One region of the Neobacillus sp. 19 genome, then DNA from elsewhere that is predicted to be linked to it. Evidence: predicted binding sites of a transcription regulator. Region 1 holds the regulator's gene; each other region holds the start of a gene.
What was found. The regulator Rex, encoded in region 1, represses fermentation and respiration genes when NADH is low (regulators of the CRP and FNR family bind a similar motif). The targets are predictions, from matches to a motif close to TTGTGAAATATTTCACAA.
Positions count from the first base shown of each region.

Region 2: a site for Rex is predicted at 5,169-5,186, ahead of ACO1D1_RS02150 (cytochrome C). Genes of this name have one in related genera too.
Region 3: a site for Rex is predicted at 3,980-3,997, ahead of ACO1D1_RS13150 (formate/nitrite transporter family protein). Genes of this name have one in related genera too.
Region 4: a site for Rex is predicted at 3,328-3,345, ahead of ACO1D1_RS12470 (cytochrome c oxidase subunit II). Genes of this name have one in related genera too.

Region 1 covers NZ_JBMPZU010000099.1:119,216-126,847, reverse strand. Annotated here, with positions in the region: gene ACO1D1_RS26945 (cytoplasmic protein) at 92-799, opposite strand; gene ACO1D1_RS26940 (polymer-forming cytoskeletal protein) at 814-1,530, opposite strand; gene ACO1D1_RS26935 (YhbD family protein) at 1,543-2,166, opposite strand; gene ACO1D1_RS26930 (redox-sensing transcriptional repressor Rex) at 2,272-2,925, opposite strand; gene moaC (cyclic pyranopterin monophosphate synthase MoaC) at 2,957-3,454, opposite strand; gene ACO1D1_RS26920 (ABC-F family ATP-binding cassette domain-containing protein) at 3,600-5,519, shown strand; gene tsaD (tRNA (adenosine(37)-N6)-threonylcarbamoyltransferase complex transferase subunit TsaD) at 6,158-7,183, opposite strand; gene rimI (ribosomal protein S18-alanine N-acetyltransferase) at 7,180-7,629, opposite strand.
Region 2 covers NZ_JBMPZU010000010.1:132,766-140,397, forward strand. Annotated here, with positions in the region: gene ACO1D1_RS02130 (ABC transporter permease) at 1-713, opposite strand, end outside; gene nosD (nitrous oxide reductase family maturation protein NosD) at 677-2,017, opposite strand; gene ACO1D1_RS02140 (hypothetical protein) at 2,019-2,588, opposite strand; gene nosZ (Sec-dependent nitrous-oxide reductase) at 2,676-4,541, opposite strand; gene ACO1D1_RS02150 (cytochrome C) at 4,565-5,011, opposite strand; gene ACO1D1_RS02155 (Crp/Fnr family transcriptional regulator) at 5,274-6,020, shown strand; gene bshB2 (bacillithiol biosynthesis deacetylase BshB2) at 6,272-6,943, opposite strand; partial or broken gene ACO1D1_RS02165 (DUF1806 family protein) at 6,965-7,144, opposite strand; gene ACO1D1_RS02170 (DUF5412 domain-containing protein) at 7,339-7,632, shown strand, end outside.
Region 3 covers NZ_JBMPZU010000040.1:22,462-30,093, forward strand. Annotated here, with positions in the region: gene pepF (oligoendopeptidase F) at 1-47, shown strand, start outside; gene ACO1D1_RS13140 (hypothetical protein) at 132-1,814, shown strand; gene ACO1D1_RS13145 (VanW family protein) at 1,916-2,917, opposite strand; gene ACO1D1_RS13150 (formate/nitrite transporter family protein) at 3,123-3,941, opposite strand; gene ACO1D1_RS13155 (cation transporting ATPase C-terminal domain-containing protein) at 4,550-4,948, shown strand; gene ACO1D1_RS13160 (hypothetical protein) at 5,226-5,651, shown strand; gene ACO1D1_RS13165 (hydrogenase small subunit) at 5,753-6,607, opposite strand; gene ACO1D1_RS13170 (proline dehydrogenase family protein) at 6,847-7,632, opposite strand, start outside.
Region 4 covers NZ_JBMPZU010000035.1:205,411-213,042, forward strand. Annotated here, with positions in the region: gene ACO1D1_RS12460 (cation:proton antiporter) at 20-1,180, shown strand; gene ACO1D1_RS12465 (cbb3-type cytochrome c oxidase subunit I) at 1,228-2,694, opposite strand; gene ACO1D1_RS12470 (cytochrome c oxidase subunit II) at 2,696-3,232, opposite strand; gene ACO1D1_RS12475 (hypothetical protein) at 3,446-3,574, shown strand; gene ACO1D1_RS12480 (ABC transporter substrate-binding protein) at 3,783-4,781, shown strand; gene ACO1D1_RS12485 (ABC transporter permease) at 4,906-5,937, shown strand; gene ACO1D1_RS12490 (ABC transporter ATP-binding protein) at 5,912-6,709, shown strand; gene hppD (4-hydroxyphenylpyruvate dioxygenase) at 6,948-7,632, shown strand, end outside.

The sequences.
Region 1 (7,632 bases):
CGACGTCTTTTGGACTTTATCAACGACTTTTAAACTTTTATCAACGACTTCGGGCCTTTTATCAACGACCATCCATTCCCGTAAATCTCCTCTAGATCTTTTCCGACATTTTAACCGTCGAATGCTTATCCTGAATAAAATCAGTCGAATATTCTACCCGGCCAATTTGACAGCCTGAACCGACTTTAACCAGTTTACCCCTGACGATATCTGCTGTCGTATTTTCAAGGAATACTTCATCGCCTTCAATTACCTTCACTACTAGTGACCCCTCATCCTTAACAAATGGAAGCAGTGATGTTTTTCTTTTAATTGTGATCTTTCCACCACCGATTTCCTCAGCCGAACTATTGCCAAAACGGAGAGCAATATTAATCGTATCCGCATTCAATAGACCTTTTATTTCAAATCCGCCGCTTAAATCAAATCTCTCATATTCGACGTCGCCGCCCACGGATATACTGCCCTTTATATTAGCTGTTTCACCTGAAAGCCGCTCACCCACTTCAAGAGTCCCAAGGATCTTGATTTTTTTCAAAGCTGATTCACCAGCAATGGACAACGTCCCCATTACCAACATGTCACCAGACTCCATTTTCCCCATCACTACCGTTTCACCGATCACTTTTACAGATCCGGCTTTCACATTCTCCAATGCCTCACTCGTGCCGTATATATGAAACGTAGAACATTCTACATTACTTTCAATCGTCCCTTCCCCGCGGATGCTCACCTTATCGTACCGGCCGCCAGGATAATTGCCTGAACCATTGATCGTCAGATTTTGACCTTTTTCCACTTCTTTCTCCCCCTTTATATCTTTCTCGACTCTTTCACAACTGCCTTTTTGTCAACTGAAAGCTTTCCGCTATATTCAACAAGACCAATCTCACATTTTGGCCCGATGGTAATCTCGTTGCCGCGGACAACAGCCGCCTTCGTATTTTCTAATTCGATTTTGTCCCCTTCGATACATTCCGTTTCCAGCTGGGTTTGAATAAACGACTTAAATAATCCCATTAATGCCGGTTTGTCTTTAATACGAATGGTTTGCCCGCCTATTTCTCTAACTTTGCACTCTCCAAAAATCTTAATATCCACTTCATCCGCATTTAAAAGCCCGCCAATGATAAACAGTGACTCCGCTTTAAACGATTCCGCTTCACAATCTCCCTCAACGGTCAGCCTGCCCTTAATGCTGATTTCCTCCGCTTTTAGCTTTCCTCCGACAGAGGTCTTCCCCGCCACGTTGAACTGTTCCGCGTAAAGGTTATGTTCAATTTTCGCCGTTCCATCGACTGATAATGATTTACAGTCAAGATTTCCTTTCACTTTTCCGTTTCCGTTAATCTTAGCTTTGTTCGTTACAACATTTCCATTTACCGTTCCCGATCCATTGCAATCGAATTCGACACAGTCGATATCACTGTTAACGGTTCCTTTGCCATTGATGGTTACATGGCGAAATTGCCCGCCGTTTGCCGAGCCAAAGCCGTTAATATTCAAGTCTCCCCTTTTTTGCGTATCCATGATCATTCTCCTTTATAATAACTTCGCCTTAATCTCTTCCATACAGTTCACGAGTGAAAGCTGAACCATCACTTTCGTCCCTTGGTCAAACTGAACAGCTTCCGCATTGATCAGTAATAAACAGGATGAAACCCCCAGTTTTCTCGTCAGCACTAACTCAGCATTTTTTTGTTTGATCGATCCCCTATGATCCTTTAAGACTTGAAGCAGCATTTTCCCTTCATCTAGATTAACTTCTCCGGACTGCAGCAGCTTCTCTAATACATAGACTTCAAGAATTCTTGAAAAATCAAAATGTGTTCCGCCCTTTTCAGTTTCCAAATATACGTCCATTACTGCACTCGAAACAATGTTACGCTCCAACAGTTCCTCTTTCGTGAAATGCAACTCTGTTACGTTAGGTGAAAACATGTCAGCCAGCTCATCCAATGATAGGTTTTCTTTCATCGTTTGAATCTTATCAATTCGCTCTAAAATCTTTTCTCTTGGAAAAAAGGTTTCCTGCCCCGTAAACGTTGATTTTCGAATAAACCAGTCCTCAGGAATTAGATCCTTTCTCTTCCAGCGATACAGCTGACCGTACGAGATTCCTGCCATATCTAATAAATCTTTTTTCGAAATTAACCCCTCGCTCATTTTTAATATCCCCTTTCTGGTTTTTAATGTAACATAACACTGTTACGTTGTAAAGAAGGCAATAAAAAAACTTTCCACAATTTCTGTGAAAAGTCTTAATCGACATTATTCTTCTATTTCCACTGTCGGATAATGCTTTAAAAAGTAGACCAGTGACTGGAGTTCTACTGCCAAGTCAATGTGATGTACCCTGATTGAGGATGTGACATTTAACCTTGCTGGGGTGAAATTTAAGATCCCCTTTACATTGGCATTCACAAGCCGGTCCGTGATCATCTGTGCTGCTTGGGCTGGAACGGTTAGAATGGCAACATGTATGTCTTCCTCCACTAACACTTTCTCCAACTCATCCATGTGAAAAACAGGTACTTCACGAATCATCGTGCCCATTTTTGCCGGATCGACATCAAAGGCACAGGCAATTTTTGTGTTATTATTTTTTAAAAAATTATAGTTTAAAAAGGCTGTACCAAGATTCCCCACCCCGATTAAGGCAACCTTAGTCAATTCATCCTGGTCAAGTGTTTTACGGAAGAATGTTAATAAGTAATTGACATTGTATCCATAGCCCTTTTTCCCTAATGCGCCGAAATAAGAAAAATCGCGTCGAATCGTTGCCGAATCCACTTTTACCGCTTCACTTAATTCTGCTGATGAAACCCTTTGCTTGCCTGAACTATGCAAATTTTTCAAAAATCGATAATAGAGGGGCAGCCGTTTGGCTGTCGCCTGTGGTATCTTCATCGTTTCATTACTCATATTCTCCCACACCCCTTTTGAATGTATGTTATTATTTCACTTGTTCCGTTCGCTTGAAGTCACCGTTTTTTCCGCCAGTTTTCTCGACTAAATAGGTTGGCCCAATGACCATCCCTTTATCAACTGCCTTACACATATCATAAACGGTTAATGCACAGGCCGAAGCAGCTGTTAGCGCTTCCATTTCCACACCTGTGTTCCCTTTTGTCTTAACAGCTGCAGCAATATGTAATTGAACCTGATCTTGCCCGCCCTCTTCCCATGTAAAAGAGATATTTACCCCTGTTAATGGAATCGGATGACACATCGGGATCAAATCCCACGTCTTTTTTGCAGCCATGACTGCTGCAACTTGAGCCACTGCTAGCACATCGCCTTTTTTCATTTCTTGGTTATTTATTTTTTCAAAAATTTCTTTACTGACCGTTATGCTGGAATGAGCAAGAGCGGTACGTGCCGTTTCTGGTTTATCACTGACATCGACCATCTTTGCTCTGCCCTCTTCATTAAAATGTGTAAATTCTGCCATAAAAATATTCCTCCTATCCAAAAATAATACACTATTTTTCCTAAAATGTGTGTGAAACTTTGAACTTTTTTGATAGCCATTGGCTTTATTGCCCGTAATCCGGTTATACGGTACACTATTAGTATGTATATAGAGGTGAAATTAGATGATTTTGTTACAGGTTAATCAATTACAAAAATATTATGGCGCTGACCTTATTTTATCGAATATAAAGCTGGAATTACAAACCCGTGACCGTGTCGCCCTCGTCGGCCGCAACGGCGCAGGAAAATCGACATTATTGAAAATTATTGCCGGTCATTTGTCACATGATGGCGGTGAGATTATAAAGCCGAAAGAAGTGACCATCGGCTATTTAGCGCAAAATACCGGACTTGAGTCCAAATTATCTATTTGGGAAGAAATGTTGACCGTGTTCGAACCCTTGCGTGCAATGGAAAAGTCACTGCGCAGGCTGGAAGAACAAATGGCCGACCCTGCTATTTTCGAGGACCCTGTTAAATACGAACGGATTTTAAAAGAATATGATCTGCTCCAAGTAAAATTTAAGGAGCAAGGGGGCTATCAATACGAAGCCGATATCCGCTCCGTTCTGCATGGCCTTAACTTTCACGACAGCACCCTGATGATTTCCAGTTTAAGCGGCGGACAGAAAACCCGTCTTGCCCTTGGAAAGCTGCTGTTAACGCGTCCCGACATTTTGATTCTGGACGAGCCTACCAACCATCTCGATATTGATACATTATCATGGCTCGAACAATATTTACAGAGCTATGATGGCGCGATTTTAATCGTATCTCATGACCGCTATTTTTTAGATAAGGTTGTGACGCAGGTCTATGAGGTATCCCGCAAGCAAATCGGGCGGTTTCCCGGGAACTACAGTGCCTACCTTGAGCAAAAAGCGGCCAATTATGAGCGCGATATGAAACTCTTTGAGAAGCAGCAGCAAGAAGTCGCTAATCTGCAGGACTTTATCCAACGAAATTTAGCGCGGGCTTCGACCACGAAGCGAGCGCAAAGCCGCCGGAAAAAGCTCGAAAAAATGGAGCTGATGGATCGTCCGCTTGGGGACGAAAAATCGGCAACCTTCTCGTTTGAAATTGAAAAACAAAGCGGGAATGACGTTTTAACGGTGGATTCACTTGCCGTCGGGTATGAGGGTGAGATGGTTTCAGAGGACATCACCTTCCGCGCCTATAAAGGAGAGAGTATTGCTCTTGTTGGTCCGAATGGAATCGGAAAATCGACACTGTTAAAAACCATCATAAAAAAATTGCCCGCACTTGCTGGATCAGTTTATTATGGAACAAACCTTTCAATTGGTTATTATGACCAGCAACAGGCCGAATTAACCTCCAATAAGCGTGTCTTAAATGAACTCTGGGATGATTATCCGTTAAAAAGTGAAAAGGAAATTCGGACGGTGTTAGGTAACTTCCTCTTTTCCGGCGACGATGTGTTAAAAATTGTCTCCACGTTAAGCGGCGGTGAAAAAGCCCGATTGGCGCTGGCTAAGCTGATGCTGGAGAAAGCAAATGTGCTGATCCTTGATGAGCCTACGAACCACCTTGATCTGGACAGTAAGGAAGTTCTCGAGAATGCCCTGATGGATTATCCTGGGACGATTCTGTTTGTTTCACACGACAGATATTTCATTAACCGGATTGCCACTAAAGTGTTGGAATTAAGCCGGCACGGCAGCACAGAGTATCTTGGGGACTATGATTATTATCTGGAAAAGAAATTAGAGCAGGAAGAACTTGCAGCCCTTGCACTAGCAGCCTCCACGAAAGCAATTGTGGAAAAGGATGCTTTTGAAAAAAATAGTTATCAACAGGATAAGGAAACTAAAAAGCTGGAACGGCAGCGAAAACGAAAGTTAGAGGAAATTGAGCTGCGAATAGAAGAACTAGAGGAACACATTCAACAGTACGAGCAGCAATTATGTGAGCCGGAGATTTTTCAGGACCATGAAAAGGTAATAGAAATCAACATGAAAAATGAACATGCAAAAGCAGAGCTCGAGCAATTGATGGAAGAATGGGCTGAGCTTGCTGAATAAAGAATGAAACCGGGCTGATTGGATCGCCCGGTTTTTAGCTTTACTTCTATCAACAAAATGTTTGGTGTATCGACATACTTTAAAAATTAATCGACAAAATCTGAGTACAATTCGACAAATTCATAAAAATTATCAACATGTTTTAACATGTATCCACTTTTCCACAACATTATACACATTTCAAACAGTTTATTTTTATGCATTTTTTATGCTTTTCCACATTATCCACATTAAACACCGTTTTTATCCACATTATCAACAGTATACACAGACTTATCCACAATTTGTTGATTGTTATCAGTTTTTTTGAAAAATTTTATCCACAATATTAGGGGATGTGCGGTCCTTTTTTGCATTTATGTCCATTGAGGAGTTGTTCATTTACTGTTTGAGCTTTTCCTTTTGCAATTCGGTCAATGTAACCGCGTTTCATTTACCGTTTAAGCTTTCCTTTTTGCAATTCGGTCAATGTAACCGCGTTTCATTTACCGTTTGGGCTTTTCTTTTTACATTTCGGTCAATGTAATGGCTTTTCATTTACCGCTCGGGCTATCCTTTTTGCATTTCGGTAAATGAACACTTACTACATTCCTCCCAAAGTTCCCTACCAAAAAAAAAACTCTTCTAATTCAGAAGAGTTAGGTGTTATATATTTCGATATCCAATCCCGGTATGGCATTTAATGAAGAATCAGCCCTGATTCCTTTTTCAAACATGACACTTCCGGCGGCGGCAATCATCGCCGCATTGTCGGTACATAACGATAAGGGAGGAATCACCAATTCAATCGCCGGATGATCCGCAAAGGTCTTCTCCAGTGCTTTTCTCAGTCCCTTGTTCGCAGCCACGCCGCCAGCAACTACAAGCTGGCCGACACCATACTCAGCTACAGCCCTCTCCGTCTTTTTCACTAGTACTTCAATCACACTTTCCTGGAAACTGGCTGCAAGATCCTCGGGCGCAATCCGTTCACCCCGCTGCTCCGCGTTATGAACCGTATTGATTACCGCAGACTTTAATCCGCTGAAACTAAAATCATACGAGCCTTCCTCAAGCCAGGCCCTCGGCAAATCAATTTTCGGACTTCCCTTCTGTGCCAACCGGTCAATATGCGGACCTCCGGGATAAGGCATGTTTAACGTCCTCGCTACTTTATCGTAGGCCTCACCTGCTGCGTCGTCTCTCGTTTCTCCAATCACCTCAAAGTGACCATGCTCTTTCATATACACAAGCTCGGTATGCCCGCCTGAAACGACAAGTGCTAAGAGCGGAAACTTTAATTCAGTAACCAGCCTGTTCGCATAAATATGCCCGGCAATATGATGGACAGGGACAAGCGGCTTATTATGAGCAAAGGCAAGTGCCTTCGCCGCATTTACTCCAATTAAGAGCGCCCCCACTAATCCCGGGCCTTCTGTTACTGCTATAGCATCAATATCTGAAAAGGTTAATTGGGCCAGATTTAATGCTTCTTCAATCACAAGCGTTATTTGTTCCACATGATGACGCGAGGCAATTTCCGGCACCACACCGCCAAAGCGCTTATGACTTTCAATTTGCGAAGCCACTACATTTGCGACAATTTCACGGCCATCTTTAACAATGGCGACGGCTGTTTCATCACAGCTCGTTTCAATTCCTACTATCAATACGTCTTTTTTCATAAGCTCACCCACATTATTTGTGCATCTTCCTGATTATCGGAATAATAATTTTTCCTGATTCCGCCGTTTTGGAACCCAAACTTGCGGTAAAGGGATTGTGCGACATGATTTGTCACTCTCACTTCAAGGGTCATGGTTCTTGCCCCCATCTCCCTCGCTACGGCTATTAACTTCCTCATTAAGGCCTCACCCAGCTTTTTTCCTCTATACTCCGGCAAAATTGCCACATTCGTTACATGTGCTTCATCAATCACCACCCAAGTCCCGCAATATCCGATAATCTTCCCATCTTCCTCAAGAACAATATAAACAGCAAATTTGTTATTGTATAATTCATTATAAAAAGCTTCACGGCTCCATGGTGTTGTAAATGACGCATGCTCCACTTCTAATACCTGGTCAATATCCTCTTCCCTCATATAACGAAAAACATAAGAATCTATCATATT
Region 2 (7,632 bases), on a different contig from region 1:
AACACCGGCTTCGTCCACATGAACTTCTCCAATAGCCTTGACATATGGCCGAAGGAGTACACGCCCATCCCGGTTTCTAAGAACATCCTGACGGCCTGAAGTGGATTTAAAAAGTAGGCCGCTGAAAATAGTTTCACATTTTCATGGGTGACATCTGGTAAAAACGACAGCAGCATAAAATCATGCAAGAAGAAAAAGTAAAACCAGACAAAAATCGTGTAGCCGATAATCTGCATCCTTGAGCGGCTAAAGCTGCCGATTGCTGCTCCCATTTGCAAGAAGACAAGGCTTAGGCAGATAATCGCTGCGACAAAGATCAGATAGCTTTTGAAATCGGTCGCAAAATTAAATTTTAGCAGGAAGAGATAGAAGAAAAACCAGATCAATAGCGGAACGAGTACAACGATATACAGTCCAAGGCTTTTCCGCACCAGGAAGCTGGCATAATTGTCTTTTTTCGTTAACAGCATGATTAATGTTTTTTGTTCCTTTTCCTGAAAGATCGAAAAGGCGCCGATAAACAAGCAGAGAATCGGGATAAAATAAATGATTGTGTCGAACAAATTAATTAAGAGAACATAAAAGCCTTTATCAAATGAAAGGACAGAGGAACGAAATAGTATACTGATTGAAATGAGAACAATGATGCTGACGCTGAGCCACAGTCCTTTTCCTCTTATGTTTTCCTTCCATTCCTTCCAAATGTAATGCATAGTTGATGTCTCCCCTTTAGTAAAATCAATCCCGCAGCAAGCCCCGCCACAACAAACCAAATGACTTTTGAGCTGCTTTTTGCGGCTGCCAGCGGGTGCGGATCCTTAAACATGATTTCATCGTTATTCAGTGTCGCGTTTATTTTTTCATAGATGGTGATGGCAGGGCTTTTTAAAAAAAAGCTGGTTAATTCTTGCTCCTCAATCAGCTGATGAAGCGAAGAGTGATAGATGACCGGGAAATCCCCGATACCGTCTTGATTTAAATCGGTGAGCGGGAACGAGCTGCCCCAGTCATTGCCCTTGCCGTTCTTGCTCCAGGTATTTCGTTCCCCCTGTCCGCCAAGGGTAACGGCCGGAATTGTGTTTTCCGATAGTTTATTCAAGGTAAAGATTTGGTCATTGGAACTGGCCCAAAGCTCAATCCCAATCTGGTTTTGGATCATGCGGTTGCCCTTAATCGTGTTTCTTGTTGCCTGGTCGATGTACAGGCCGCGCTGGTTCATGTAGAACGTATTATGAGCTATATAATTATCATTGGCCTGCAGGAGCAGAAGGCCGAATGATTGATTTCCATAGTTAACGATAAATTGATTATCTTCCAGCTTCAGCTGATTCGAGTTCATGATGGCTGCACCGCCTTGATTCATGGTGAAAATATTTCGTTTAAAAATATTCTCATCAGAATACATGTAATGTAAGCCATACCGGGTGTTGCTGATATTATTTTCATAGCTGTGGTTGTTGTTGGCATAATCAAAGAACATCCCGTCACGGGTGCCATCAATTGTATTGTGTTCCAGCAGGTTATCATTTGCGTAATAAATGTGAAGCCCATTTCCCTGAGCGGCAATTTCGCCTTTGCCCAGCCCTTTAATATCGTTGTAGCGGATTTTATTATGGTGTGCCTGGCTTAGATAAATCCCGTGAAAGGAATGGCGGATCCTGATGTGTTCAACGGTATTGTTGTTTGTGTAAATCTTGATAGCGGCATATTCCTCGGCCGAGTTCCGGTTCATACTTCCATGGGTCACTGTCAGCTTGCTCAGCTTCACATTTGGCGCTTTAACGGAAATGACGTTCCCGGTTCCGTCTCCTTTAATCACGGTTTTCTCCGAGCCAATCATCGTCAGCGGTTTATGAATGACAATATTGCCCTCGTATGTTTTATTTTCAAGCTGTAAGACCGCCCCCTCTTTCATGGAGTCGATCAATGCCTGCAAGCTTTCGGCTGCCATATATTTTTCTGGTTTTACCAAGATAAAAAGAGAAAAGAGAAAGATTAGGAGCGTTAATTTTTTCATGTTACTTTCGATCCTTCCATAGCGGAATCAGTAATAGAATAAACGCGGCAATCAGGAGATAGGCCCCGATGCCAAGAACACTGTTTGTGACAAAGTTGGCGACTGTATTATGTCCGATAATCGGCGGTACAAAAGGGTCAATCTTAATCGGTGCGTCCGGGCTTAAATTCGTTCCGAAATCGTGAAGCGCTTTTCGGAGGTCGAGAACACCGATAATTCCGCCAATCGTGAGTAAGCCGATCAACCCATAAAGAACGGATTTTTTTCTTAGAATGGCGGTGATTAGCGTAAGCACGACTAATCCCCCAACTAGATAGATTAAATAACCCAGTTCAGGGAAGTTCTCTTCACTAAAGTTTGCCATGCCGATGTAGTGGTTCAGGCCGTTGACAATATCTATTTCCCCCTCGAGCTTATTCGGATACACAATGATATTTAACCCTTCCGGATATTGCGGGGCAAAGAAAATCATTTTCCACCACGGGAAGAAAATTGACACCACCATCAGGATGGCTGAAAGGGCAATAAGTATAGCAGAGATAGCAGATAATTTGTTTCTCTTGGCATTCAAGTTAACCACTCCTTTTATAGTGAAAACATTTGATAAGAGAGATGGGTATCAAGTTTGTGAAATTGATACCCATCGCCTGCCAACATATTAATTCTTAGGTTTAACTAGGAAGTAACCGGTCATTTCCTGATGCAGGGCAGAGCAGAAGTTTGTACAATACATCGGATAGGTTCCGGCTTTATCGGCAATAAATTTCAATGTGTTCGTCTGTCCAGGTTGTACTTCCATGTTTAAGTTATAGCTGTTGATGGCAAATCCGTGCGTGATATCCTCATCAAAGTCGATATTGGTTAAATGGATTGTGACTTCATCGCCCTCATTGACTTCAATCACGTCAGGGCGTTTCGCTTTGGCGTCAAAGATAAATTTTGACCGCATCGCGATGCCGTAGACATCAACTTTGTTGCCATTCCGGACAATCCGCGCGTCGTCTTTCTTGTAGACGGCTTCTTTGTTCTTTTCATCTTTCGGATAGACTTCAATCGGGCTCAGCTTATCGGCTTTAATGATCTGTGCATAGTGTGGCTCAGGGTTCACCGGTGCCGATTGAATCACCTTCATCTTGCCGCTGATATCAATTAACTGCATCGATTCAGGGTGTGAAGGACCGACAGATAAGTAGCTGTCCTTGGCAATTTTATTTAAAGCAATCAGCCATTTTCCATCAGGTGCAACCGTGTCGCCTTCAGCTGCGACAGAGTGTCCCGGGGAATATTGAACAGGAACACGGTCTAAAGTTTTACCTGTTTTCGGATCCCATTTCACAATTTCAGAAGAAATGAACATCGTTGTGTAAGCCATTCCTTTGTCATCAAACTGGGTATGAAGCGGTCCAAGGGCATTTTCAGGGTTGACTTCTCGTTCCATGACAGATTCATATTTTAATATTGGAATCCCATTGCGGTCACCGGCAAAGTCTTGTTTTTCCACTGCCTTAAATGCCTTTTCAAATGAGAAGACCGTCATTGAAGGGGCAAGCTTACCGGAAGCGATGAAGTGTTTACCGTCCGGTGTGACATCCACGCCATGCGGTGATTTTGCAACCGGTACTAAATAAATACCGCCCTTTTGTTTTTCAGGGAAAATCATCTTTTGGCCGCCAACATCCTCGTACTTGCCTTCCTTGACCATTTGCTCAAGCTCTTTCCAGTTAAAAAGAACAATATAGTCACGGTCAGCCTGTGAAGCGTTGATTTCAAGGTTGGTTGTCGCTTCTTCTGTGTTGTAAGTCGTCATAACCGCCCAGTCAGCAGAGCCTTTTTTCCCGGCATCTGACAGGTCATAGGACCATGGCGGAAGGGCAACCTGGTAGGCGATATTGAGTTTTTGATTGTTTTGGTCAAATGTGACGGCACTCATTACACCGCGGTATTTTGTGCTGTAGTCGTCAAGTGATTCATATTTTTGCTCGAGCGGCACAGCGAATCGGGTTGGCAGGAACATATACTCCGTATTTTCTGTGACGAACGCCGCGCAGTGCGGGCCGCTTGTATTTGGCACTTTAATAATGTCTTTGACGGTAAAGGTTTTTAAATCCATCGCCGCTGCCCGGCTGTTGCCGACATCTGTTGCAAACATGTATTTTCCGTCATAATCGCCTTTTGTTTCCGAGAAGGCCGGGTGATGCAGGTCGCCCCATGTGTAATCACCCATTAATTTCTTCGAGTGCTCATCAAAACCGTAACCGGTTGCAGAATCTGGCGAGAATACCGGCACTGTCCGGATGTGACGCATCGACGGAACACCGTAAATAAACATTTGTCCGGAGTGACCGCCGGAGGCGAATAAATAGTAATCATCCTTTTGCCCGAATGGCACATATACCTTTTCTGCATCGCTCTTGTTGCTTGAAGCTGCTTCTGTGCCCGTTTTTGCGGAAAAATCAGCAAACGAGATTGTGGCGGCAACAAAGCCGGCCAGTAAGCCAGAAGCGATTGGAATCCATTTTTTCATTCCATTTACACCACCCTATGTGCTTATTTTTCAGATGCTTGTTTAAGCATGTCTAATACTTGCTGAAGTTCGTCATCTGTTAATGGGTTTCCGCCAATTACACCTGACATAACCGCTGATGTCGGTTCTTTTAAGAATTCTTCAATCGGTTTCCCATGCTTTCCTTCGACATTTTCAAATGCCTTTGAAAGGTCCGGTCCTGTTGCCCCGCCCTTTAAATTAAGTGCTTCAACGCTGTGGCAGCCTAGGCATCCTTTTTGATTCAGGATATTGTCATCACTGGCTGAAGCCGTTGTTGAATCTGCCCCTTTTGTATCCTTCGTTTCCTCTTTGGCTTGCTCGGGCTTACTTGTTTCCGTTTGCACCGTTTGTGATTCTTTACCGGAATCCCCCATGACATCAAACACTAGATAGCCAATACCAAAGCCAAGCAAGGCACTGATAACAAAGCTAATCAATACTTTTTGCAATGTTGCCCCTCCTTTTTGTCAAATGAACACCTTCATCCTAAATGCTTGACAATAGTAAATTTGTGATGTTCCGCACACTTTTTCAGCAATTTTTGAACGTTCTGTGAAGGGGAATGGGAGACGTTAGATAAATGCGGGGTTTGAAAAATTGAACGTTTTGTGAATCTCATCACTTCATTGGAGGATAAAGTGTTTTACAATTGATGGTAACTATCGTCTAATTGGGAAATGCAGAACGCAAATGTGAGAATGGGTGGTGGAAATGATGAATCAAGCGGATTACCTGAATGATCCAAACTTTGCCGTCTATAAGGGGGCAAAACATAGAGACTTACTAAAAAAGATTGTCATCTTCAAGGACTTATCCGATAAATCGCTTCGTGTGATTGAAAAGCGCATCCAGACATACGAGTTCAAAAAGGGGAAACAGATTATTGCGGAGGATGAGGCAGCCAAAGGGGTGTACTTTGTCGCTTCCGGGTCGGTAAAACTGACAAAACAGGATGAGAACGGAAATGAAATCATTGTCTGTATCAAGCAAAAAGGGGATATCTTTGCAGAGGCCTGTTTGTTTACCAGAAAGACAGAGTACTATCCGGCGACAGCTGTGATGCTGCAGGACGGGGAAATTCTCTATTTAGATAAGTATGAACTGGAAAGGGATTTATTTAACCATCCTGAGCTTGCGATGCAAATGATTTGCTATATGAGTGATGCTTTGAGGGAAATGACGTCCCAGCTGCGGGATGTGGCCCTGCTGGATGTGTATGCGAAGACGGTGAAGTCACTTGAGCGGCTGGGGAATAAATTTAATACCGGAAAAAACCGCTGGGAAATTGAAATTCCCTTAACGGTGCAAGAATTCGCGACCGTTGTCGGCACGACGAGAGAAAGCGTCAGCCGTGTGTTTTCGAAATTGAAAAAAGATGGCATTATTGATTTGAAGTCGAGGAAAATCGTTATTCTTGACTGGTGCTCGCTGTGTACTCTGCTGCATCGGGAATACTGAATTTTATAGTTTGACGTTACTGGCGGATAAGCCGTATTCACTGTCGGATAGTTTGACGTTACTGTCGGATACGCTGTATTCACTGTCGGATAAGTTGGCGTTACTGTCCGATACGCTGTATTTACTGTCGGATAAGTTGGCGTTACTGTCGGATACAAAGTAATTACTGTCAACTAGCCTTTTATTATTCAAAAAGCTAGTTAATTTAAACAGCTAAAAAAGAAAAAAGGCCCTTCGCAAGTGAAGGGCTTTTAATCTGTAAACTGATACGACCAAAATCGTTCGTTATTGATCCATACCATGACTTGCGGGTCTTGATTTTTCAACTTCTCTTCCATGTCTTTGAACATCTGCTCTGTCTGTGAGCGGTGTGCTTGAATGGCAGCGAGCTTTGTTTGGTTGACAGGGGTAATATCGTTGATGATGTTCGCCTCTCCAAGCTCCTCGACACAATTATTGGAGAAGGCCACACAGTGTAAGGTCGGCCTTGCGGCGGCAGGTATTTTCCCAACAGCCCTTACGACCGCCGCACCAGTGGCGTCATGGTCAGGATGGACGGAGTAGCCGGGATAAAACGTGATGATTAGGGATGGATTCACCTCATCGATCAGCGCTGTTATCGTATTTGTCATGAAATCTTCATCTTCAAATTCAATCGTTTTATCGCGGAAGCCAAGCATGCGAAGGTCCTGGATGCCTAAGACCCTTGCGGCTTCCTTTAATTCTTCTTTTCTAATTTTCGGAAGGTTTTCCCGATTGGTAAACGGGGGATTTCCCATGTTGCGTCCCATTTCCCCTAAGGTTAAACAAGCATATGTAACAGGGGTTCCATTGTTAACGTGCGTCGCAATCGTTCCGGATACACCAAAAGCCTCATCATCAGGATGCGGGAACACAACCAAAACATGGCGTTCTTTCTTCATGGACCATTCTCCTTCCCAGCTTTATTTAAACGGCGTACTGCTAATCTCCAATGCAACCGCCAATTTTCCATTATAATCGTGGCCGGCTAATAATAGATGGTTCTCTTCATCAATTTCGAAGTGCGTAAGGCCCTCGGCGTAGATCCAGCCAAGGTTTATTTTCAGACCGACACGGAAAGGACCGTTTCCGGTGATTTTCCCTTATCGAACCATTACTTCCCCGATAATTGCTCTGACCACTCTATGAAAATATATAGTGAAAGATTTTTATAAAACTCTTTTGTTAGTATTTTTTTTAATGTGATAATTACTAATTGGATTTAATTAACAAATGTATGGTATAATATAAATTAATTGAAGGTTGTCAATATTTTAAAAAAAGAGGGGATATACCTTTGGGAAAAAGTACTAATGTAATACGAAAAAGAGGGAAATTCAGGAAACTATTATTGACGATATTTGGTTCCTTCTTTGTAACTATAGCGATTATTAGCTATGGAATATACTACTTTTTTTATGATATGCAACACTTACCAACTGGAGAATATTTAACCGAAGAAACCTCACCGGATGGAAAATACACAGTTAAAGCATATCGTAATAACGGTAGTGCTACAGTTTCATACAGCATTCGTGGAGAACTAATTTTTAATGAGCGAAATAAAAAGTCTAAAAATATTTATTGGAAT
Region 3 (7,632 bases), on a different contig from region 1:
CCTTTGTCGGCTCACTAATTGACGAACTAGCACAATCCTATCAATAAATGATTAATGGTGAAACTTTTCCATTTTGTATTCCGTATAGTTATCATGAAGTATGAGAAGTCATGATAAAAGGAGATTTTTTTATGGGGAATATATTATTATTTACGCTGATCATTGGGATTGCTTCTGCTCTTATTCTATTACCTGTCTATAAAAATGAGCAGCTAAATGCAAAAGAAAGTAAACAACTAAAGTCAGGTATCATCCTAGCCGTGATCATCATTTTGATGCCAGCAGTATTTGCTTTCTATTATTTTAGTAATAATGATAGGAATTTTTCTAGTTTATGGCCATTAGCCATTCTAGTTACCGCCGGTGGTTCGATATTTTCAAAAGGGGTAGAAAGGAAATTCAAAGGAATCCTATTCTTGCTAAGTCTGATCGCGGGGGCTTATTTCTTAACCGCCTTTATATTGAATGCAGATGAAAAATACGAATTGGCAAAAATGGATCAAAAAGTGGAAATCAAGACCTTTGATGAAACAGAAACACCTGCTAGCGTTCCGCCGCAGTTTGCTCGAAACAAAATGAAAAAAGCTTTCGGCCAGGTTCCAAATACAAGCTACTATGAGCTAGGAAATTTACAAATCCAAAAAGTGAATGGCGAATATGTATACATTGCTCCAGTTGAATTCTCTGGATTTTTCAAATGGTGGAACGGGAATCAAACTCCGGGCTATTTTTCATTAAGTGCGACCGATTCGTCGGAAAATCCTAAATTCATCAAGTCTGAAATGGTTTACACCCCTTCTTCCTATTTTAATAAAAATATTGAGCGTCATATCCGTATGCATGAACCGAAAAAGATATTTTATGGAGATGTTCAATTGGAAATTGATGAGGACGGAAAACCTTATTACATCCGTTCATATGGAGAATTTGTTTCCGCCCGAAACGGGTTTGATGTAAAAGGAATAGTAGTAGTGGATTCAAAAAGCGGCGAAACGAAAGAATACCCATTAGCTAACGTTCCTAAATTCATTGACGGCGCCGTATCGCCAGAAGTAGTCAGTCTGCAAAACAGCTACTTTGGAAACTTTGTTCATGGATTTTGGAATAGCAAATTTGGAAAATCAGATGTCAAGCTCCCTTCAGATGAAGGAACAGAGGCAAACGTTAGTCCTATATTCGATGAAAATGGAGTAATGTATTACTTCACTGATTTTACGAGTCCTAAAGAAGGTGTCGATTCGATGCTCGGCTACTCTCTTACCAACTCAAGAACGGGCGAAGCCACCTATTATACCGGGAACCCGGATCAATCCTACATGGACTCTCAGGGGGCATTGCAGATTATCGAAAAGAAATTTATCGAAAAGAAATGGCACGGGCAAATGCCGATTCTTTACAACTTTTACGGTGAAGCAAGTTGGTTGACACCAGTCTTGGATTCCAACGGCTTTTTGCAACATTATTTCATCGTCTCGGCAGCAAATCCTGAAATTTCCGTATTTGGTGTCACACCAAATGAAGCCCTAAAACAATATAAAACTGCCTTGCAGCGTGGAAAAGGGACCGTGAACGGCAGCTCCAAAGCGGAAGAAAAGCAACTATCAGGAACAGTCCTTAGGGTCTATAAAGAAAAATCCGGCGATTTCACAATTGTTTCCTTTCTCCTTGACAATCATAAAAACTATCTGATTTCGTCAGAAAAAGCTCCATTAGCCATCTATCTAAAAGAAGGGGATCGGGTATCAGTTAAGTACCTTGAAACAGGTGAAGAATTCCTGCCTGCAAAAACCATTGTCATCGAGGGTCTGGAATGAGCTAATTATCATAAAAGCAGGAGGATCCGAAACGTCTCGGATCCTCCTCTATTCGTATAACGGTACTGTCGATTACTAGCTGCATCTATTTATTTGCAGTGCTAATTCCCCTTTGCGATCAGGCTTTGATAGGCTGCTGACGTTCTCACCTCAACCGTTAATTTCCCTTTGTCATAAATGGTCTTTAGAATAAACGGTACTCCTGTTGTATTTTGAAAGCGAAAGTCTTTACCGCCATAGGATACTGTGGCATCCCGACCTGCAGGCACATAACCGACGGATAAGGAATGATGATGCTTCTCTACATAACTTACACCCACTTGGTCAACCGCATTAAATAAGGTGGAGGATGTTTGGCAAATGCCACCGCCAATTCCATCGACTAATTGCTTATTAACGATCTCCTTAGCCGGTTGATACCCATGTTCAGCATCACTCGGTCCCACAGTTGTATTAAATGAAAAAATATCCTGAGCCCCGACAATAATTTGATCGATCGCTTGTGCTGAAAGCTCAATATTCTTTGAGCGGCCAGCCACGCTGCTATTGAAGTAAGTCGTAAAGGAAGCAACCACCACTTCATTTAAATGGGCAGCCTCCTCAGGTTTATAACCACTCTCTGTTACTGTAAGCGGCAGTTCCACATCGCCTCCTTTAATGGATGCTGTCATTAATCGATCCACTAATTCGGCTTCATCCAAAATGATTTGTGGTTTTCCTTTTATAATTTGACCATTCGCATCGATTTTATCAAGTTCCATTCGTTGGTCATAACCGGTCGTTGTGTCAGTGCCTCTCGCTAAATCTTTCGCCCACTTCTCCAAATCCTTTTTATATACGTCCGGTTCTGTCCCAAATCCCAAATCTAGAGGTAAAAATGTTTTTAATATGCTTTTCGTATTTGGGTCGATGACATTCACTATAATTGGCTTTTGCTCTTCAACCTTTGGAGTTTCTACTGCCGGTTTTTGTTCTGGCTTTTTTTCCGGTTCGATTGCCCTTTCTTGTTGAATGGAATCTTTAGAGGTCTTTTCTGTACAGCCCGCTAGTCCTAGCAAACTACCAATAACAAAAATTGAAATTGCCCATGTCCGTGTAGCCATTTCCCTCAACTTCTCCTCTTTCCCTGTATTCTTTGATGTCCGACTAAAATCCCGTAAATGCAAAATTGGGAATACTTCCATTCACCCATTTTATTCCTGCCGGCATGTCAATATTACAGAGAGATTACACAGTTCAAGAAAAGTTGAGGTGCCTTTTTACGATATAAAAAACAGCAGAACAACCGCCCTGCTGATAAAAATATTTTTACCCCACTTTTTCCATTGACTTAATCATCTTTGACACGGTAGTGGCAGATTCATTTTTTCTATAGGCATACCAATATGCTATCGCAATAAAGATCGTTCCGCCTACAGCATTTCCTAAAAAGACCGGAACAAAATTATCCAAGTAGGCCATCCAACTAAAATGGCCAGCAAAGATGGCTGCTGGGATGACAAACATATTCGCTACCACATGCTGAAATCCGATTGCCACAAAGGTCATCGTTGGAAACCAAATACCGGCAATCTTACCGAACATGTCATTAGCACCATACGAAAGCCACACGGCTGCAGAAACAAGCCAATTACAGCCAATTCCTGATATAAATGCTTGGAGAAAGGATGCCTCAAGCTTGTGTTCTGCAATACTAATGGTCTTCCCAAGGTATGGGGCAGTTTCGGTAAGCCCAACAAGATGACCGAAAAAGTAGGCAACAAATATGGCACCGACAAAGTTACTGACCGAAACAAGAAACCAATTAACGAGTATATGCCTAGTAGAAACCTTGCTTGCCATCCAAGCAAGCGGGACGGCCATCATATTCCCCGTCAACAGTTCTCCCCCGGCAAGCAGCGTAAGAATAAGACCGATTGGGAACACGGATGCACCGATTAAACTGCTTAGCCCCTCTAAATGTGGTGATAAAGGTGCTGTAACGCGGATGAACAATAAGTAACCTATTGCAATAAATGCGCCTGCTTCAAAACCTAATATCATTGTTTGCACAAGAGAGTATTTTACTTTTTTTACGCCATTTTCGACAGTCAATTCCAAAATGTTTTCCGGTTTACTGAATCCCATATGTACTTCTCCTTTTGTAATTTCTTATCACTTAAAGTTTGTGAAATGATTAACATACCTCTATTTTATAGTACTTTCGCCATCAATCCTGTGAACATTTTTTAACATATTAAAATTCTGCCAAAGCTTTTATAATCCTTTTAAAAAACATAGAAAAAACAGCCCTATGGAAGGCTGTCTTGGTCTGAATTATTTACTTTGCGGAACTTTGCGGAATGATTAGGATGGGCACTTCTGAATTTCGACTTGCTCATGAGAATTGGAGACCCCACACAGCAAATTTGTAAAATGGCCAATGAATTATTGGTTAAGTACATTGAATACTGCAAATCGCGTGCTATATTGTGAAGTTTCGAACAATTTATGACATTATTAGATGTTAATCAGTTGTACACCCCCTATCTATGGTTTAATGAAATTAGCTAGGTTTTCCATCTCAATTTATTGGAGAGTGAAAATACCATGTGGTTTTCCAAAAGTATTGATTTGATTTTGGCGGAATTGAGGACTGACCCTTCTTCTTCATTGAAACAGCAAATTTAAAGGGAAATCCTACTGAAATTGCCCTCGTTGTTGCGGCAAGGCAGCATGGGTTTATTAAATAGGGATTGGACACAAGCTATCAACGAGTCTTCGAAATCCCCTTTGATTCTGAACGAAAAATGATGGCCACAGTCCATCAAAATGAGGGGCGTTTATTCGTGATGGTAAAGGGGGCGTTTGAAAGCATTCTTCCATTAACATCCTTTTTAGTTTGTCTAAACTTAAGGAACAATCATAAGTCACTTTTCAGCATAGGACTATTAACGAATAAATATTTATTGGGTTCGATATCAGGGGGAATTTGTATTCAAGTGGCATTAGTGAATATTCCGCTTTTCAATCAAATTTTTGAAATCAACAACTTAACTCTAAGGGATTGGCTGTTAGTTCTAACCCTGCCGCTGCTGCCGGTGATATTCAATGAGCTTTGGAAGGCCGGAAAGCGAATCTTTGAAGCTACATAAAATGTACCGAAGTTGAACATAAACGGAGCAAACAGCTGCTGAAAAATCGGCTGTTTGCTGTCTTAATATTAGGTAATTCGACAAAAATCTACATCATTCCAAGTGCTCATCACTTTTCTGCATTAAAGTGTGGTATAATAGATATGATGTACTGCATGCAGAGAGCCGTAAAGATAATAGTCGGCGTAATATAGCCACTTTTTTATAGTTTCCAACAATATGTAAACTGCCCAATGATGAACTTGAGATAGAAATGAATGTAGAAAAGGTGGTATATATGGAAAATTCAATCGAAACTGTTTATTTCTTAGAGAATCCTGAGAAGAATATCATTAAGTTTGCAACTGGCACACAGCTGCGCTACGAGGATGTCATTAAAGAGGTTTTTGGGGTGGCATGTATCAATGATCTACACATGATGCTCCAATATAACAAAAGTTTCCAAACAAGCATCTGTAAAAGTTATGGAATCAGTGAAAAGAAGATTACCCTGGATAAAATCATCCGAGTTGCATCTAAAGCAGATATGCTTCGGTTAAAAAAGCAAATGATAGAAGCACAAAAAAATAATATGAATGAAATACATCACGAAGAAGAATACTCCATCCGATGCCCTTTCGATTCCATCATAAAACTCCAAGAAGGACTTTACCAATGGGACGACGCCAATTTCTCCTACAGCGCTGTTACAAATGGTGCCTGACACCCTTTCTTGTATTATGATAGTTCTTATATTTGCATCATAGGAATATTCAATGGGGCGAAGCCGAATGGTTCCGCCCTCAATTTTTTTGCTCAATTCCTTCATTTCCGTTTTCTTTTTACTGTGCCACAGAATCCTCCTTTGTCCCAAAATCCCTTTTCCGAGCATCCAATACACGAAAATCCCGCAGCAATACAGCGGTCGTACCCCATTGATTCGCAAGCATTAAATGCTGTTGGGCCTTTACAGCCCAACTTAAATAAGCAATATCCTTTCCTTGTTCCCTCATCATCATAGCTTTCCACAAATAGTTTTTGATCAAAATAGGGTTTACGATGGCATGTCATATGGACTGTTTTCTGATAAAAAACCATAGGCCGCTTCTTTTTGTCAAGTTCAGGCAGTTCCCCATGAAAATGAATATGTAAGAGCGTTCCTATTATGGCCTCCGGAATCGGCGGGCAGCCCGGAACAAGCGCAACGGGCACTTCCTCAGGAATCACCGCCATTACATCCTCAGCATTCGTTGGATTTAAACCAGCAGCTGGGATACCACCCCATGCCGAACAGCTTCCCACGGCAATAACCGCCTTGGCATTTTTTGCGGCATGATAAATCTCTTCTCTTACTGATTTTCCAGCTATCATGAGAAATTCATCACTGCCGGGAACACTTCCTTCAACTGCTAGTACATATTCCCCTTTATATTTCTCAAAAATAGATTCCTTATGGGCTTCTACATGCTCCCCAGAGGCAGCGGAAAGCAGTTCACTATATTCCAATGAAATGAAATTCAACAATGTATCCAATGTACTTGGTTCAAAAGACCGAGTAAACGCCTCCTTGCAGCCAGTACAATCAAGTGCACTAATCCAAATAACAGGAAGTCTTTGATCTGTTTTCATAAGCATCTCTTCACTAACGCTAATTGCTTCTAACCAATTATAATCTGCCATACAATCATTCTCCCTTTCATTCGATTTTTTGAATTTACTTGTTCAATATTTCACATAAAACACTTTGAGTTGCTCGCTAATGGGCTATAGTTCAAGTGTATTGCTTAAGTTGAACCATTGTCTATTTCTTTTGAAAAAGTTAAAAAAATGTTCTTTAAAATATACTCAAGTTAAAAATCTAGAAAATCAAAAAAGACTCCCCGGCATAATTAAATGGCGGGCAGCCTTTTAATAATAAACTATTTCCGTTTTTTCTTCTTATCCTTAGACGTGGTCATTCTACCAATTAAAAATGCCCCGGCTGCTACACCGATGATTGTATTGGTTTTTTTATTAAAAACTTGCTTGGCAACTAGATTTAAATTCTGTGGTCTTTCAGCAAGTCGTCTCATAAAATACCCGTACCAATCGTTACCAAAAGGAACATACGTACAAAAGTTATATCCTTCACTTGCTAAATTTAGCTGCATCTCTTTCCTAAAACCATAGAGCATTTGGAATTCATATTTGTCTTTTGAAATATTATTACTTTTTACAAAATCTTTTACATGATTGATAATTCTATGGTCATGTGTGGCAATAGAAGTAAATTTTCCATTTAATAAATGCCATTCGATCAACTTGATATAATTGGCATCGATGTCTTTTTTATCTTGGTAAGCGATTTCTTCCGATTCCTTATAGGCTCCCTTTACAAGTCGAATCCGGAAGTTTTTATATTTTTCAACGTATTCAAGCGCATTATGGAAATAGGCCTGGATTACGGTCCCTACATTCTCAAATTCAACCGATAGGTCGTCCAATAAATTGAAAGTAAGTTCAAGGTGTTTAAAATCTTCCATATCGATATTGACAAACATATCAAATTGGCTTGCTTGAGCGACAATTTCCCTTACATTGTTCAAACAGAAGGAATAATCTATATCCAATCCTACCTGGGTTGGTTTAAGCGAAATATGGGCATTGACCTGATTCTCATGAATGGCCTCAATGACTTTCAGAATTTGTTCTTTTGCTGCTGTTGC
Region 4 (7,632 bases), on a different contig from region 1:
CAAAAAGAAGGGTGATTGGATGGAATTAATTTTTGAATTAGCAGTTATTTTACTTGCCTCCAAAATTGCGGGAGACATAAGTGTAAAACTCGGTCAGCCCTCCGTTTTGGGGAAATTGCTAGTTGGAATCCTTTTAGGGCCGGCTATTTTAGGTATTATTGTAGAAACGAAAACATTGGAAGAATTAAGTCAAATTGGTGTCATCTTGTTAATGTTTATTGCCGGAATGGAAACGGATTTAGATGAATTTAAACGGTCAGGGAAGGCTTCTACATTTGTAGGATTCAGCGGGATAATTGTACCGTTGTTTGTTGGTTACCTTGCGGGAATTATCATGAATATGACCACATTTGAGGCCATTTTTTTAGGGTTATTGCTGTCAGCAACAAGTGTCAGTATCTCGGTTCAAGCCCTAAAAGAGCTGAATAAAATGCAGACAAAAGAAGGTACAACGATTTTAGGTGCAGCTGTTATTGACGATGTCGTTGTCATCATTGCCTTAGCGTTTTTAATGAGTATGGCCGGTGGGGATGTCAATTTAACCATGGTGATTGTGAAAAAGGTCCTCTTTTTCGGTGGAGCGATTTTAGCAGCATGGAAGGTCGTTCCTTGGGTGTTAAATAAGTTTGCTGGATTAAAAGTCACAGAATCGCTTCTTTCGGCAGCATTAATCATCTGCTTTATGTTTGCATATGTGGCAGAATTAACTGGCGTAGCGGCCATTATTGGAGCATACATTGCTGGGGTTGCAATAAGTCAAACGAAATTTAAGCATGAAATATTTGAAAAGGTAGAAACAATCGGCTACTCCATATTCGTACCTGTTTTCTTTACGTCAATTGGTGTGAAGGCAAGTTTCGATGGGATTGCACAACATTTTGGAATGATTATTGGACTTAGTATCATTGCCATCTTAACAAAATTAATTGGTGCCGCAGCCGGTGCTAAATTAGCGAGTTTTTCATGGGGAAGCTCATTGGGAATTGGGGCGGCAATGGTATCCAGGGGTGAGGTAGCATTAATTATTGCTACCATCGGCTTAGAAACGAAATTAATCAGCCAAGAGCTATTTTCTATTTTAGTCATTGTCGTTCTAGTTACTACCATTGTGACACCCCCAATGATGAAAGTCTTTTTTAAACAAAGCGATAAACAAAAACAAATGAAAATTACTGCATAATAAAAACGAAACAATCCAGCCCTTCAAAGGACTGGATTGTTTCCGTATTATGATACAGATTTTAGCGATTTTTGTTCAGGCTGCTTTCCAACATTTTTTAAACCAATGAAAAATCTAGTAGTAAAAATAATCGAGGCAGCAATAACAAAAATCCCGCAAATCGCTCCCACTTGGTCAGAACCTGTCCATTCGGGTAAATGTTCAGCCCACCGCCGTGGAGCACTTATCTTCCCGGCGTATAAAAACGAACCAGCAATACCGGCGAAGAAAAAGAAATAGATGGAAATGGCAATTTTATCAAGTCCAGTTTGCTTTTGGGTGCCTTCTTTTTTATTGAAATAATACATAAAACCAAAAATCATTGCGACCACACCCATTCCCATATAGGTATGGAAATGTCCTGGTACCCATTTCGTATTGTGCATCACGTGGTTCACGACAATGGTCGCATCTATAATGGCCGGGACCGCACCTGCTACCCAGCCGAACATCGCTAAAAACATCATACTGGAAGCGAAATCCCACTTTACAGCTGAGCGGAAGACAATCATTAACGCACCATATGCGGTAACCACCATTACCGGGAGTCCGTTTGCGTAGGAAAAAACTTGTCCGATAATCAACATCCATCTAGGCACGGCAAAATCCATGAGTAAATGGTGTGTATAAATCATCAATGTAAAAAGGGTTGAAAAGTTCCAGGCAATCAAAAAGGCTTTATTTGATTTCCATGGACGCCCTGTATACTCAGATAATATTTCATAGACGGCAATTACGGCCATATAAATCGTACAGTTTGCAAAAATATGGCCAAAAGCATAGGTTAAATGTTTTGCCAGCATTGGATCAAAAGTAAGATTAGGATTCATAATATTTAAAATCGATTGAACCAATGCAGTTGCACCAGCAAGAACACCAGTTGAATTGGCGATGATGACCATTGTGGTTGCAACCACTGCGGCAGGAGGCCCATATCCTTTTTTACCTCTAAAAATATAATCCCAGCCAAGTGATTTTCCTAACCCGCCATATTCTTTAATCAGTCGGGCAGCTATGTAAAAATACATAACAAGATAACCAACACCTAAAATGAGCAGGCCAAATAAAAACAATAATGCACCAGTTGTACCATAAATTTTTGCTGAGAACGATGGCAGCGGGTACAGGAATGTCCAGCCGTCCGAAAAATTAAAGCCAAAAATGGCAGTTAAAATCATTACTACACCAATCAAGGACAATGCAAGGTTAGTAAAAAAAATCTTATGATTCAAATGGATATACTTTGATAGGTAGTACCACATGATGGCACTTCCACCGAGAGCTGCAATCCCAATCATTCCGGTTCCATGAATCGTCATCACCTTATAAAACATCTGTGCAGGAATTTTAACGATATTCCCTTGATTCAAAAGCATAATTACCCCGAAAATCATCATTAATACCAAAACAACGGAGGTAACCATTAATGATAAAGCAACGCCTTTTTTGATCGAGTTCCGAGCTTTACTTTCCATATTATTTACCTCCTTTTGGTTTAACAACAATGTCTTTGATCATCACATGGTGACCAGCGCTGCAATATTCCAAACAAAGAATTTTATATGTGCCTGGTTTGTCAAATGTGATCGTAACTGTGTTTGTATAATCGGGCATTGCCTGTGTCTGAGCGATGAGCTCCATTTTAGTGTCATAAAGACCAAATCCATGGGTTACATCTTTACTTGTGACGCGAAACTGAACCGGCTCCCCAACCGTAAAGTTTTCATTACTTAATTGCCAAGAAAACTGAATTCCCGTAACATCAACAATTTTGCCATCCTCTTTAGCAAGTGCATGCTGGTTATGATATGGAAGTTTACTTAATGAAATGGCTGAAGCAAACCCCATGATAGCAAGTAAGCCAAGGAAATAAAACTTGCGAATTTTGTAACCCTTTTCTTGAATCGGTCCATACTCTCTTAATTTCCGTGATTCCCCATACACGAATGAAAAAGCAAGTGCAATGAGGAAAACGAAAAACAAGGTAGCGTACCACGCGATAGATTGGTACATATTTTCCCCTCCCATTATATGAATCTCAGCACAAGCGGTCCCCCAACCACTTATCTGATTTCATTTCTCATTGTAAACTGCTTTTTGTGAAAAAATAGTGAATTATATCATACTTTTGCTAGTAATCTGTTAAAAAAGAAAAAGACCCCCATGATTTGTAAGGGAAGTTCGAATCATTTTGTAACCAAACAAAAATTCTATGGAGGTTAGACGATGGGAACCATATTAATTGATATTGACAAATTACTCGAAAGTACCTCAGAGCTAACATCTGAGAAAAACAGTCATAAAATGAACCTTGTTGAAATTGATCAATTACTAGAGAAAACCCGGGATTGGTGATGCAGATCACGTTATACCTTCATTCCTAAGTTTACATACAGCCCTAAATGCCTTCTACTCAAAGTAGATGGCATTTTTTTTTGACATATTATGTCGCTTTAAAGCAAAAAAATATTTTTGCGATTTCTATTGCTTTTGGTCGAAAAAAATACTAGAATAATTTCTAATATATTAAATTTTTAGAAAATATTTAGGGGGATGTAAACGAATGAGGAAAAAAGTTAAGGCACTGTCCATTGCATTGGCGGGAATGCTGTTGCTAGCCGGCTGCGGCAGTAAAGAATCTGCTGGAGACCCGGAAAAAGGGGAAGCGGATAAGGAGTTCAAGATAGGTATTAGTCAGTTTGCGCCTCATCCTTCTTTAGACGCTGCAACAGAAGGATTTAAAAAGGCTTTAAAGGATAAAGGGGTTAAGGTTTCATTCGATGAGCAAAATGCTCAGGCAGACCAGAACAATGTTCAAACCATCGCTAAGAATTTTGTCGGTGATAAGGTAGATTTGATTTTCGCTAATGCTACACCAAGTGCAACAGCTGCGCTAAATGCGACAAAGGATATTCCAATTGTCTTTACATCTGTTACAGACCCTGTGGTAGCTGAATTGGTTGAAGCTTTAGATAAGCCGGGGAAAAATATAACTGGAACAACTGACAATCATCCAGAAGCAACGAAAACAACCATCCATTTTATTACCGATGAAGTAAAAGCAAAAAATATCGGAGTGATTTATAACTCCGGTGAACCGAATTCAGAAGTACAAGTAAAAGAAGTAAAGAAGTTAGTTGAAGAGAAGGGCGCAAAACTCGTCGAGGTTTCTGTTGCCAATACTTCTGAAGTGAAACAGGCTGCTGAATCCTTAGTCGGCCGTGTCGATGCCATCTACATTCCGACAGATAACACGGTGGTAACTGCACTAGATTCCGTGATTGCAGTAGCCAACAGCAAAAAAATTCCTCTTTTTGTAGGCGAGCTTGATTCCATGAAAAAAGGCGCAGTGGCGGCTAGCGGCTTCAGTTATTACGACCTTGGCTACCAATCTGGCTTAATGGCAGTTGACATTTTAACAGGAAAGAAAAAGCCTTCTGAGATTCCAGTTGAGCTTCCAAGCAGTCTGAAACTAGTAATAAATAAAGCGGCTGCTGAAGCACAAGGCCTTCAAGTGAAAGAGGAATGGAGTAAACTCGGTGAGTTTTATGATGGAAAATAATAGTTGAAATTTCTCAAGGAGGAAGCCTTTTCGAAGGTTAACTCCTTGATTCGTTCATATGAATATATTAGGGCTAAGTGCATGTTTTTCTTAGGTCTAAAGAATTAGAGAAAGGATGAACTCAATGTTTACAGCCATATTTGGATCTTTTGAGGCAGGCATCATCTATGCGATTATGGCACTGGGCGTCTATCTCTCCTTTCGTATTCTGGATTTCCCAGATTTAACGGTGGATGGGAGTTTTGTAACTGGAGCTGCTCTTTCTGCGGTATTGATTGTGAATGGTGTTAACCCATTTATCGCTACGATTGCAGCTTTATTTGCCGGCTTTGCAGCGGGATGTATCACAGGGCTTTTGCATACTTTTGGAAAAATTAATAACTTACTTTCAGGAATTTTAATGATGATTGCGCTTTATTCAATTAATCTAAGAATCATGGGACGCGCAAATATTCCTTTATTAAATACAGATACAGCCTTTACAAAAATTAGTGATTTCTTTGAAAAAACGGGAATTGACTCATTTTTCAATAACTTTCTGGCGGTGGTTGGTCTAGGCGACAGCCTGCCGGAAACATGGGGCATTCTTATTTTTATGATTATTGTTACCTTTATGATTAAATTTCTTACTGATTGGTTTTTACAAACAGAACTTGGTCTTGCTGTAAGAGCAACAGGTGATAATAAGCGAATGATTCGCAGCCTATCTGCCAATACCAACCTTCTAGTCGTCCTTGGCCTTGGTTTATCCAATGCGTTGGTAGCTTTCTCAGGTGCACTGATTGCTCAACAAGGCGGATTTGCCGATGTTGGCATGGGAATTGGAATGATTGTCATTGGGTTAGCTTCTGTCATTATTGGTGAAGCTTTATTTGGCACTAAAACGATTGCCAGAACGACACTTGCAGTTGTTGGTGGTGCGATAATATACAGAATTGTTATTACTTTAGCACTGCGTGTTGATTTCTTGGACCCAGGTGACATGAAACTTATTACTGCTCTAATTGTTATTATCGCACTTACAGCTCCTAAGATAATTGACAGTTCTAGAGAGAAAAAGCGGAAGGCGCGCAGAAAATCTGAAAGAATGAATATCATCAATGCTTCCGCTGGGGCGAAGGGGGATCAGCATGCTGCAATTAAATCAGATTCATAAGATTTTTAATGAGGGAACGCCGGATGAAAAAATCGCTATCAATCATGTGAACCTGTCGCTTAAGCCAGGGGATTTTGTTACAGTAATTGGAAGTAACGGTGCGGGGAAATCAACCTTAATGAATATCATTTCCGGTGTATTAATTCCTGATGTAGGGGAAGTTCAAATCGGGGGAAAGAACATTACCAATATGACGGAGTTTAACCGTTCAAAAATGATTGGACGTGTCTTTCAAGATCCAATGGCTGGAACGGCTCCTAGTATGACGATTGAAGAAAATCTAGCGATGGCCTACTCAAGAAATAAAACGAGAACATTAAGAAGGGGAGTGACGAAAAAGAGGCGGGAATATTTCAGGGAGGTATTGGAATCGCTGCACTTGGGTTTAGAAAACCGCTTAAGTGCAAAAGTCGGCTTGCTCTCGGGTGGGGAGCGTCAAGCCCTTTCATTGTTAATGGCTACTTTCACGGAACCATCCATCCTGCTTCTTGATGAACATACGGCAGCACTTGATCCTTCCCGGGCTGAGTTAATTACAAACCTAACAAAGGAAATAGTGGATAAATACAATCTTACGACATTAATGGTTACCCATAATATGCAGCAAGCTATTGACCTTGGAAATCGATTAATCATGATGGATAAAGGGCAAATAATTTTCGAGGTGAATGAGAATGAAAAGAGAAACCTCACAATTGAAAGCCTGTTGAGTGAATTTAAAAGAATTCGTGGTGTTCAAATGGCGAGCGACCGAGCCATTCTTTCGCAGTAGGAAAAAATTTTTTTACAAAATAAGACATTGTTCGTAATCAATAAAAACTTTAATAACATATAATTAGTGGAAACATGCATCGTATAGGCATGTTTCTCTTTTTTTCTTCAGGCAATCCAAGACAATCTTTAACACCAAAAAGCGTTATTGCTTTACATCCCGCCCTTGAGAAGACAACACCTTCTCATCTAGAATTAATTCTGAATATTATTACTTTTACTTTAATGGGGGTTTCTAGATGAAAGAAAATAGGGTAAGAGCAGAGCAGCTTGCAGATGACTTTTTTCCGGTGCGGGATGTAGATTATATTGAGATTTACACAGGCAATGCCAAGCAGGCATGTCACTTCTTTTGTACGGCTTATGGGTTTCAACCTGTCGCCTACTCGGGCCTCGAAACTGGTAATCGCGAAACCGCTTCCTATTGCTTGCAGCAACGAAATATCCGTCTGGTTCTAACTGGTTCATATACAGAAGACGGCAGGGTTGCTCAGTTTGTTAAAAAACACGGTGATGGTGTCAAAGACGTTGCCCTCTTGGTTGATGATGTGGAGAAAGCTTTTGAAGAAGCGGTAAACAGGGGAGCAATTGCCCTTACAGCTCCATTTGACATGGAGGATGATAACGGTGTTGTCAAGAAAGCCGTTCTTGGTACATACGGCGATACCATCCATACGTTAATTGAACGGAAAAATTATCAAGGAGCGTTTTTGCCCGGATATGAATCCTATACATCAACATTGCCTTTTGAGGATGCAGGACTAATTGGAATTGACCACGTCGTTGGCAATGTCGAGCGGATGGAGGAGTGGGTTGAATATTACTCTAAGGTCATGGGATTTAAGGAAATGAAACATTTCTCTGATAAAGATATCACGACTGAATATTCTGCTCTTATGTCAAAGGTGATGCATAATGGCGGCC